DNA from 2 places in the Bradyrhizobium barranii subsp. barranii genome. Region 1 is predicted to be linked to the other one. Evidence: riboswitches for the same ligand, from Rfam matches in the RefSeq annotation. Region 1 holds a riboswitch; the other holds the start of a gene.
What was found. A riboswitch is a leader RNA that binds a small molecule or an ion and turns the genes downstream of it on or off. The one in region 1 is predicted to bind cobalamin.
Positions count from the first base shown of each region.

Region 2: linked by a shared signal. The riboswitch ahead of J4G43_RS28765 (hypothetical protein) and the one ahead of metE (5-methyltetrahydropteroyltriglutamate--homocysteine S-methyltransferase) in region 1 are both predicted to bind cobalamin.

Region 1 covers NZ_CP086136.1:8,908,487-8,914,227, reverse strand. The annotation lists gene J4G43_RS43480 (nodulate formation efficiency C protein) at 1-622, opposite strand, end outside; cobalamin riboswitch at 1,622-1,823, shown strand; gene metE (5-methyltetrahydropteroyltriglutamate--homocysteine S-methyltransferase) at 1,925-4,270, shown strand.
Region 2 covers NZ_CP086136.1:5,950,721-5,956,461, reverse strand. The annotation lists gene J4G43_RS28795 (lytic transglycosylase domain-containing protein) at 1-459, opposite strand, end outside; gene J4G43_RS28790 (adenylate/guanylate cyclase domain-containing protein) at 785-2,521, shown strand; gene J4G43_RS28785 (hypothetical protein) at 2,648-2,824, shown strand; gene J4G43_RS28780 (hypothetical protein) at 2,977-3,189, shown strand; gene J4G43_RS28775 (hypothetical protein) at 3,292-3,549, shown strand; gene J4G43_RS28770 (hypothetical protein) at 3,679-3,900, shown strand; cobalamin riboswitch at 3,976-4,189, shown strand; gene J4G43_RS28765 (hypothetical protein) at 4,304-4,804, shown strand; partial or broken gene J4G43_RS55145 (hypothetical protein) at 4,768-4,887, shown strand; gene J4G43_RS28755 (TonB-dependent receptor plug domain-containing protein) at 5,720-5,741, shown strand, end outside.

The DNA of each region.
Region 1 (5,741 bases):
GTGGCTCCCAATCCTGTCCTTCTCTCTTTTCGAAAGTGATGACCCCGTTGTGTGCAAAATAACGTGGTCCTTGGATACTACAATTCACCAAGAGCAGAACGCGCCACACGTCACCCGTCTCGGCCGGTTTGCCATTCCGCTTCGGTAAGTAGTCCACTCCAACTGGTTCAATGATAGTACAGCGGCCCTGCCGCAGAAGATCGCCGAGCCGGCCTTGCGGGGTGGCCACGAAGTTGAAGTTGGCCGGATCATGCAGAAAGCGAAGATTTGCGTCCCTTTCGCCATCTGCGACTTCACTGGCGATCAGGGAGAGCGCCAGGGCGCGCCAGCCCAATTCCATCGGCTTCGCATAAGTCGACGCAAGTTCAAACGTGCCGTCGAGGGCGATCTTCCAGGTGATAACGTACTGTTCGTCCGATTTGTTGTCCCGGTGTCTGGTCCACGAAACGAAAATAAAGTCGTTTTGGCCAAGTTCAATAACGCCCCACATTTGAGGCACGAACTGTGCCACCTTCGAGACATTGGAGATAATTTGTTCTATCGTCTCACCATCTTGCGCTCGCCAAGTTGACTTCAATCGTTCGACAAGGGGGCTGTCGCTGGCCCGAATATTGTTGCTCATGGCAGCCGGCCAGGCGAGGCAGATTAAAAATCCGACCAAGCAAAGCCATAGCGCGGGTCTTCCAGACATTCTCTTCATAACCCTCGGCCTATCGCGTTTCATCCAAACATCTTGTAAAGCAGGCAACCTCGAACCTGCTATGAGCCATCGCAAGAAGTTTACGGGGATGCGACGTGGCACCCGCTGGCTGTCCCGCGCGATCAGGCGCTCCCTGTATGTCATGCGCAGCTAACTTCCCCGACAGCGACTGCGTCAATTGGCTGAGCTGGACCTGCCCAGCAGGAGGAGACTGGGCATGCCGAGGGTCTGCATTCTTCGTGCCAGGCAATAGGCGGAAATTTTCACAGAGTTTGTGTCGCTCTTGTCGACTTTCTGACCTTTGCACGTTTTCGGTGTTCCTATTCAGTGTATCCGCCGCAGCTTGTGCATCCTTGTCCCGCACCGGATATTTAGCAGAAGAGTTGAACGCCTCGATGCCGGATGCCTGATGGACGGAAGTGCGTTTGCCGCTATTGAGCTGTGTGGTTCGCTATCGTGCCGCCGGCGTTCGAGCTGCATGATTGCCAGCGGCACCAAGCCGGCTTGATCCCGGCTTTGAAGTCTGGGTGGCACGCAAATCAACCCCTCGCCTCGTATGTTGCTAAATTCCGCCACGTGCCTTGGCCTATTCGCTGCAGATCCTTTAGTTGAGAGAATAGCTGGCTAGCCGAGGTGCTGGGCGAAACTCTGGAAATCGCAAGGCCGCATCGAAAGCATTCTGATAGAAACGTCGGTACTCCCGCCGGAAGGCTGCTTCTGTCCCTTTCATCGATCTAGCGTGCGGCTCCAGCTCCGGATGCTATTCCGGTATCTGAGAAGGATATGTCTGATTATGACATCTCTGATTAGAGAATGTTTCTGGATGGTGGTAAGTCACAGAGATGCACGGTCATTCGGCTAGCAGATGTCGCAGATTAGCTTGCACATAATCTGAGAGGTTGACGGAAGAGTTCTCGTGCCGATAATCCAAGTCGTCGAGGTTCTCCGGTTCCCATTGATCCGGAGCTAAGAGGGAAGCCGGTGCAAATGCCGGCGCTGCCCCCGCAACTGTAAGTGGCGAGCCGCTGTCCAACGATGTCACTGAAGCCTGCACGGCTTCGGGAAGGCCGGACAGCAGCGATGACCAGCAAGCCAGGAGACCGGCCCCGACAATATATTGGTCCACGGGCGGGGTGTCTCGGTGGTACGCCAAGCAGCCGTCGCACGCGCGACTTCTCCTGCCTGCGTCCGCCATGGCCTTTGTCCCCAACAGGGGTTAACGCGATGTCTCCTCTCTCTCTTCCAGTTGCTACGCTCGGAACGCCACGCATCGGCCCAAGGCGTGAGCTCAAGCTCGCTCTAGAAAGCTACTGGTCTGGAAAGATTAGTGAACAGCAGTTGTACGAAGACGCATCCGGCCTACGCGCAGCGAACTGGGCTCGTCAAAAATCGCTCGGCGTCACGATCATTCCGTCAAACGACTTCTCGCTGTATGATCAGGTGCTTGATACAAGTGTCATGGTTGGCGCCATCCCGGAGATCTACGCCTCGAGCGGAGAATCCGTTTCGCTCCAGACGTACTTCGCCATGGCCCGCGGATCGCAATGCGGCGATCAGGATGCGAGTTGCGACCAGAGTACGCGGGGATCTGGCGTGCCCGCGCAGGAAATGACCAAGTGGTTCGATACCAACTACCACTACATGGTTCCCGAGTTTTACCGGGGACAGGCGTTCAGACTGTGCTCTCGCAAACCCGTCGAAGAGTATGAGGAAGCCAGGGCTCTTGGCTTTCAGACCCGCCCTGTCCTGATCGGGCCGGTCACATTTTTAAAGCTCGGCAAGAGTACCGATAGCGCGTTCCAGCCCCTCTCTCTCCTCGATGATCTGATACCTGTCTATATCGACCTTCTGCATGAATTAGCCAAACGAGGGGCAAGTTGGGTTCAGTTTGATGAGCCCTGCCTGGTCCTTGATCTGGATGAGGCGGCGCGACAATCGTTGCTGCACGCCTATAACCGGTTCGCAAAGGAGGGACCCGCTATCAAGATCATGCTTGCGAGCTATTTCGGCGCCCTAGGCGACAATCTGGATACTGCCTTGAGCCTGCCAATTTCCGGTCTGCACGTCGATTTGGTTCGAGCGCCAGAACTATTGGATCAGATCATTGCTGACGGCCGAAGTGATCTCGTCATGTCGCTCGGTGTCATCGACGGCCGCAATGTGTGGCGGTCGAACTTGCCGTCGCTCCGTCAGCGGCTGAAGCCCTCGATTGCGAAGCTTGGCAGGCACCGTGTACAGCTCGCTCCGTCCTGCTCGCTGCTTCACGTGCCGGTCGATGTTGAACTCGAGACCGGGCTCGCGTCCGACGTCAAGAGCTGGCTTGCTTTCTCGGTTCAGAAGATGCGTGAGCTTGCGATCCTGGCGCGGGTACTCGCAGGCGACCAGAATGTTGGGCTAGCTCTTGCCGAGTCGGAATGCGCCGCGACTGCCCGCCGGACCTCGCCGAAGATCCATAATGCCAACGTCGCTGTCCGAATGAGGGCGATCGATCAGACGATGCGCCAGCGCGCCACCCCGTTTGCCCGTCGTTCCGAGATCCAAAGGGAACGCTTTGGACTGCCGGCTTTTCCTACCACGACGATAGGATCGTTTCCGCAGACCGCAGCGGTGCGAAATGCTCGCGCGGCGCATGCGCGAGGTGCGATGAGCGAGGAGCAATACGACAGGTTCCTCAAAGAGGAGATAGCCCGCGCCGTACGTTGGCAGGAGGACATCGGTCTTGACGTCCTCGTGCATGGCGAATTCGAGCGTAATGACATGGTGCAGTACTTCAGCGAGCAACTCGCCGGCTTCGCATTTACAAGGAACGGATGGGTTCAGTCCTATGGTTCGCGCTGCGTTAGGCCCCCGATCCTGTTTGGCGATGTAGTGCGGCCGAAGCCGATCACCGTGGAATGGTGGCGCTACGCGCAATCACTAACTGGTAAGCCGATGAAGGCGATGTTGACCGGACCGGTGACGATCCTGAACTGGTCGTTTGTTCGCGATGATATTCCTAGAAGCGAGGTCTGCCGTCAGCTTGCGCTCGCGATGCGCGATGAAGTCCGCGATCTCGAGAATGCCGGTGCAGCCATAATACAGATCGACGAAGCTGCACTCCGCGAAGGATTGCCATTGTGCCGGTCGGACTGGAAGGCATATCTCGATTGGGCCGGAGATTGCTTCCGCCTCTGCTCATCGGGCGTTACCGATCAAACGCAAATCCATACACATATGTGCTACTCAGAGTTTAACGACATCATCGGTGCGATCGCTGCAATGGATGCGGATGTCATTTCAATCGAGACGTCGCGATCGAAAATGGAGCTACTGGATGCGTTCAGGAAGTACGAATATCCAAATCAAATCGGACCGGGCGTGTACGACATTCACTCTCCACGCGTCCCCGAGACGGGCGAAATGAAGGAGCTGATGGTGCTAGCTCGGACGCGTTTGCAGGATTCGCAGCTTTGGGTCAATCCGGACTGCGGCCTAAAAACGCGCAAATGGGAGGAGGTTCGGCCGGCGCTCACCAACATGGTCGCTGCCGCGCGCGAACTGCGCGCTGCATCCGATCCGCAAATCGGTTGATCCCGAGCTCCGGTCTGTTCTCAACAAAGCTAATTCGGTTGTGGTGATTTGCGCTTTCCACAATATCGAGGCTACCATTGCCGCCGACATGATGCCCGGTCCACTTCGTGGACCGGGGAAGGTACGGTCTCGGAGAAAAGACGGTGACGCGTTGCGCTAGTTTCGTTGGCCGGGGTAGAATTGCCGGCTGCTCGATCACGGCGACAACATTCGCCGAAAATCTGCAACCCATATAAGCAGAAGTGTATTGCAGCTAATCATGCCGTGGTACGCGGCCGTATAGGTTGAGATTTGGAAATTTACGCCGAGATTTGTCGCTCATGGGCACGTTGGCAACGGCCGCGACAGCAATGAGAAAACTAATGCTTGACGGACACCGCAAGGCACTCGGCGCGGATTCGGTCCGCTCGGAGATGCCGTCAGGCTCCCTCATTCGATCCACGAGATAGTTTCAGAAGAGAGGACGGCGAAGGCAGTCCGTACCCCAACTCACACCAATCCATTTGGGATAACGGCGCTATCCGGGCCACATACGCCAATGCGTCGGCCGCACCGCGATTTGCTCTCCGGTATTCGCGTTGATCCATCCGCCGAAGATCCGGCGGCAAGGAAAGACCACCCGGTGAATTGAATTACCCTCGATCACGGCAATCTCCAGATCCTGATCGAAGGGCGGCGCCTTTCCAAGCTGCTCCCATGTCAGATCATTAGATCCTGGCCGGTGTTCATAGCTGCGGGGTGACAAATTCAGATACCTTGTTAACACTGCGCACATCGCTTGGGTTCTGCGCGGACAGGCCGACGCCGATATCGTTCGGACGACCCGCGTCTCGATCGCGTCAGCCGCGGCGGAGGGATATCGGCTTTGCGCTGTTGTGACGGAACATGATCCGCTCGCGAACTGAAATATTTGGATCTGCGCCAGGAAACGACATCTGAGCTTTTGTCGAATTGATTTGGATCAGCTCAAGGCCTCGGCCATTGATATTTGTAGATGTGCTGCACCAGTTTTACTGGACTGCAGCTCCAGTAATCCGGCCCGGGCAGGGTAAATGGTCCGGCCGTCTGTCATGTCACGTCCTTTGTTGGTGAGACACATCTCCTTGTCCTCCGGCGTCATCGTGTTGGTTGTGTGTGGGTGGCCTTCCTCACGCGCGCATTTAGATGGGCGTAGCTTCGCTCTGAGCGCATAGCAGGGCCGTCCCGCAGGCCGATAAAGTAGATGCCATCGCAAGTCGGCGCAATTTATCATGTGGCCGGTCATTGGCTCGCCGCGCGGCTGCGGCTGCGTCTGGCAGCAGTCCTAGGAACGGCCGCGGGTACCCGGGCATGAAAGCATCATGGGCGTCAAGCATTTCTGTCTGCCGTGCGTCTGACCTTACTAGCCCGTCTTATTCGCGAGAGGGCGCCTGAGAGGCTGGCGAGCGTGGTGTAAAGCGCTGATGCGGCGTAGGATTCGGTTGCGAAGCCA
Region 2 (5,741 bases), 3.0 Mb from region 1:
GCGGAGTAGGGCGCTGCTCGGCCAGTCCGGATTGGCGGCGAGGAAGGCGGCGTAGCGCTTGAAGGGTGCCGTGCTCTCGGAATGGCGCAGCAGGAACCAGTCGGCGAGCTTCTGTCCGGCCGGATCGGCAATGCGGTCGCGCGCGGCGCTCGCATCGTCGGTCTTGCCCTTGCGCGCGAGATCGATGGCGTCCTTCAGCGCGGCGAGGTCGCCGGTGAGCGGCGGCGGCGCCGGCTTGTCCAAGGGCTCGTCGTCCTTCTTGGGCTTGCGCTTGGCGTCGGCATGCTTGCCGTGGCGCGACTTCGCGGCAGCGTGACGCTGCTTGCCGCCGGCTTTCGTCTCATGCGTTTTCTTTGACGCCGACGATTTGTGACTGCTCTTCGCTGCCAACTCGGCAGGAAGAAGGGCCAATGCGGCCACGGCAACGACACACGCGAGCGAGCGTAGGCACTGGTTCATTCGATGGTCCCCCTGCGAAACCACTACAAACCAAGGTCCGCGACGACATGCGGCTTGAGAATCAAAGACGACACCCAAAACGATGCCACGACATCGTTTCGCAGTCCTCACGCTCCTTCAACAATGCGGCAAAATACCGATGGGAACTCGGGAACTTCCGAAATGGCGGAAAGGTAATGCCTTCAACCTTTGTTAACGAATGGGGCTCGCGCGACGGTTGCGCGCGGTCAGGGGCGTCGCGAGGGCCAGATTGCGCGTGTTCCCGCCGCCAAAACCGGTGTATTGAGTTCCCAACCGGTCCTTTCAGCTCTTACCCCCACCGCTCATGCCACTTTTCAACCAGTCGATCAGGCGCAAGATCGTCGGGATAGCCCTCGGATTGATCGTCCTGATGCTGGTCACCGCGATTCTTTCGATGGTGATGTCGAGCCAGGTCGGCGTCCTGCTCGACGAGCTGACCGATCGCTACATTCCGGCCTACGGCCATCTGGCGCGCGCCAACATCCGCTCGCTGGAGCGCTCGGTGGCGCTGCGGCGGATGGTCATGATGAAGATGCAGGCACCCTCGGAGGAGGAGGCCTATGCGGCGCGCCTGCGCGAATTCGAGGAGGCCGATCGGAAGATCGACGAGGAAGCCGAGGCCGCGCGCACGCACATCAACGCGATCATCGACGACAAGAGGACGCCTTCCGACAATGCCGGGCTGGCGCGGATCGAGACCCGCATCGAAACCACTCTCACCGAGCTGCGTCACGACATGAATGAGGACCACGCAAAACTCCTCAAGCAGGTCGAAGGCAAGCAGATGACGGAGGCGCGCGGGACCCTGGAGCATCTCGACACCATACGCGACCAGTTCAACCAGAAGATCGACGCGATCCGCGCCGACATGCTGAAGCAGGTCTTCGCCAGTACGGCGACAGTGATCGGTCGCCAGCGCCAGGCGATGATCATTTCGGGCATCGTCACCATCCTCGCGGCGGTGGTCGGATTTGCTTTCGCGCTCCTCGTCTCCAGTGGCATCACGCGACCGGTGCGGCTGTTGCTCGCCGGCACCCGCGAGGTCGAGGCGGGGCGCTTCGACAAGACCATCACGGTCTCGACCCAGGACGAGATCGGCGAGCTCGCCGCCGCTTTCAATCGCATGATCGAGCAGTTGCGGCACAACGAGCGCATCCGCGAGACCTTTGGCCGCTATATCGATCCCAAGGTGGCGCAGGGGCTGATCGACCGGCCCGAGGTTGCCATCGACGGCCAGCGCCGGGTGATGACCATCATGTTCTCCGACATGAGCGGCTTCACCTCGATGAGCGAGGGCATGACCCCGCGTGGCCTCGTCAAGGTGATGAACCACTATTTCACGGTGATGTCCGCGCCGATCCGGGGCCATCGCGGCGTCATCGACAAATATATCGGCGATGCCATCATGGCCTATTGGGGCCCTCCCTTCATTGAGGAGGACGAGCCGGCGCTGTTCGCCTGCTACGCCGCCATCGACATGGCCGATGAGGTGCCGGCGTTGCAGAAGCAATTGCCTGACCTGCTCGGTATCCGCGCCATGCCAGGCCCTTGCGATCTGCGCATCGGGATTGCCACCGGCGAGGTCCTGACCGGCAGCATCGGCTCCGAGCTGATGATGAGCTTCACCGTGATGGGCGATGCCGTGAACCTCGCTTCGCGGCTCGAACTGGTCAACAAGATCTACGGCACGCGGATCCTGATCGCGCAGGCGACGGCGGACGCGATCGGCTCGAACCTCGAGCTGCGCGAGATCGATCGTCTGGCGGTGGCCGGCCAAAGCGCATCGCAGGCCATTTTCGAGGTGATGAGCAAGGCGCACGGGCTCAGCGTCCCGCAGGAGAGCTTGCGCGCGCGCTACGCCGAAGGCCTCGCCGCCTACCGCGCGCAGCGCTTCGACGAGGCTCGCGCCGCGTTCAATGCAGCGCTCGAAGCGGTGCCCGGCGACGGCCCCTCGCGCACGCTGCTCGGCCGCATCGCGCAGTTCGAGGCCAATCCGCCGGACGCAGCTTGGGATGGTGCCTGGCGGCTGGAGCAGAAATAGCCGTTCTTGCTGGGCTTGCACCGCCCTTGCTGGAAAAAACGTTTCTACTCGATAACGATGTTCGCCGTGACCTATTTCTCAGGCTTAGGTTTGACGTCCCTTGTGGCGTTTGATGGGGACACGCCGATGACAGAACTTCATGACAGGCTGGAACGGTTCGAGACGCTCACCGCCGAATGCGAGCTGATTGCCAAGCTCGCCACCGACAGCACCAAGCGCGAGTTCTATCTGAGACTCTCGGAGCAGTATCGTCAGCTGGCGGTGGATATGCGGAAGGCGATCGCGACCAAGGCCGCGGCCTGACGCCGCCTGCAATCCGTTCTTAATGTTTGGCGCGCCTCCTTTGAGGATGCGAGCGTCGCGATCATGATTGCTCGCATTGGGAATGCCGAGGTCCGTTGCGGTGCAGCGCATCTCGCTGACGTCGCTTTGCCGCTCCTCACCAGGGCAATCCCATGCGCCTTCTCGCAGTCCTCATCTTCGCGCTCATGACGGCCGCCTGCAATCAGGAGCAGGACATCACCGGCTCGACCCCGGTCTGTGCGATGCGGAACTACAGCTCCTACAATCCCCGCGACATGAACCAGTGCGTTGCCGCCTGCAAGGCGTGCGACCACGGCAACACCGTCACCTGCACCACGTCATGCACCCTCAAGGGTGCCCACTGAGCGGCGGCGCTGGCTGGAGCTAGCGCTGAGGGTGCTCGGGCACCGGAACGATTCACATGGGTTAGTCATTGAAGGGGCAGGCAGGACGCGGAGTCCTATGGAATGGGTATGCTCGATCCCGGTCGGTTCCTGGTGTCGTGCTCGCATTGCGATGCATGGCCGATGGCGGCCAACGTCAAACGTTCGAGCTGGTCGGCGTCGCCGCACGAGGTCCGCTTCGTATGCCCGCGCTGTCGCCGCGAGGAGACAGCCATCATCTCGGCCTCCGGTGAGCTGACCCCGATCCGGCGCATCGACGCCCCGCTGCGCGATGTCACCGCGGCTTGGGCTCAGGCCCAGCGGCCAAGAGGGCGGGCGTAACCCGCCCGTCACAGGACCAAGAGATCGGGCGCAGTCAGCTCTGCGCAACACCTTGCGCGGTCCGTTTTTGGAACCCGGCCTACGCCGACGCGTTTCCGCTCCGACATCAACGCACCGAGGCCCTGCGAAATGATCAGCGAGTATTTCGACACCCGCACCCGGATCAACATGAAGCTGGCGCTGGATCGGGTCTGCCGCAATCGCCCGGTCGGAGAGGACCATTGCTTTCGCAGGTCCGTTGCCGAGAACATCATCCGCTGCGCGCTCACGGGCCGCACCGGCATCGGCCAGCTCGTCGATGCCGGCGAGCGGGCGGTGATCAGGACGCGTTCGGAGCGGGAGCCGGCCTGATTGCGCCGGCTCAATCTCCGGTGCGGTGCTTTGCCCGTCATGCAACCGGCCGATTGACTCTCCGCTTGCCCGCCCCGTAGATTGGCCGGTGACGGTTCTCCTCACGGAGATCAAAAGGGAACGTGGTGCGAGGTTTTCCCGATACCGGGATATTCTCAACGCCACGGCTGCCCCCGCAACTGTAAGCGGTGAATCTTTCGTCATATGCCACTGGGAATCTCGGTCCTGGGAAGGCGACGTAAGGTAACGACCCGCGAGCCAGGAGACCTGCCGTCAGCCGTGGTCACACGCGAAGATGTCGGTCGGGGAGTACAGACATTAGCTTCACCGAAGCAATCGAACGCTCCGCCGTGAAACCTCGTTCGCTGTGACGTGCCACTGACGTCATACCGAGGTTACAAGAGTGTCCCGTATTGTCTTTGCCGCCAGGCGCTTCCGCGCCGGCGTTGTCGCGTTCGTTTCCCTGTATTCGCTCGATCTGACCATGGCCCAGGCCCAGCAGTCGGCATCGCCCGATCTGCTGCCGCCGGTCGAGGTCGCGCCGACCGAGCGTGCGGCCAAGCCGCAAGTCGTGCGGCTTGCGCCGGACAAGCCCGAGCGGCAGCGCGTCGCTCGGCTGCCGAAACCCGGGCTGGTGCCGGCCTCGCCCCCGGTTGCCGGGGTATCCGCGGCCAACCTGTTTCCGACGGTCGTCGTCAGTCCGACGGGCGTTGTCACTCCGACCAATCTGGTTGCGAGCTCGGTGACGGTTCTGACCGCCAGAGACATGGAGCGCGATCAGCGCCGGACCGCATCCGATGCGCTGAGCGCGGTTCCTGGCCTCAACCTCGTGCAGCCGGCGGCCCCGGCGGACAGACGTCGATCTTCATGCGCGGAACGAATTCCAACCACACCAAGGTCCTGATCGACGGCATCGACGTCAGCGATCCCAGCAACCCGAACCGTTCGTTTGATTTCGGCCAGTTGCTCACCTCCGACATTCAGCAGATCGAAGTCCTGCGCGGTCCGCAGGGCGGTCTCTACGGCGCAGACGCGCTGGGGGGCGTGATCTCCATCGTGACGAAGAAGGGTGACGGTCCCGCCCGCGCGACCGGCTCGGTCGAGGGAGGCTCGTTCGGAACGTTCAACCAGACCGCAGGTCTGAGCGGTTCACAGGACCACTTCAACTATGCCTTCAACGTCGCGCATTTCCACGCGAACGACGTGCCGGTGACACCGGTCGAATTGCTGCCGCCGGGGCAGAAGGCGATCGGCAACTATTACGACAACATGACCTATTCGACGAAGCTTGGCGCCGAATTGAGCGAAAACCTGACGCTCAACGGCGTGGCGCGGTACACCGACGCCACCCTGCGCTTTACCGGAGACACCTTCGATCCCGTCACATCCGCGAGCTTTCCCGCGGCCGCGCAAAGCACGCAGACGGTGCACCAGCTCTTCACGCGCGGGGAGGCGGTCTGGTCCGCTCTCGACGACCGGATGAAAAGCTATTTCGGCGTCAACTACACCAATCACTGGAACTACAACATCTCGCCCGGCGACGTGATGCCCACGATCACGACCGGCGATCGCGTCAAGTATGATTGGCACACCACGACCCAGCTCGCGCCCAACAACAATGTCATCATTGGCGCGGAACATGAGACCGAAACACTGCAAACGGCGACGGTCTCGGCGCAAAACGTCAACAAGGCCGGATATATGGAGCTGCAGTCCCAGTTCCGGGATCGCATCTTCTTCACGGCCAACGTCCGGCAGGACGACAACGAGCGGTTTGGAGAGCATCCGACCTTTCGTCTGGCGTCTGCCGTGATCGTGCCTGGTCACGGATACGAAGTTCA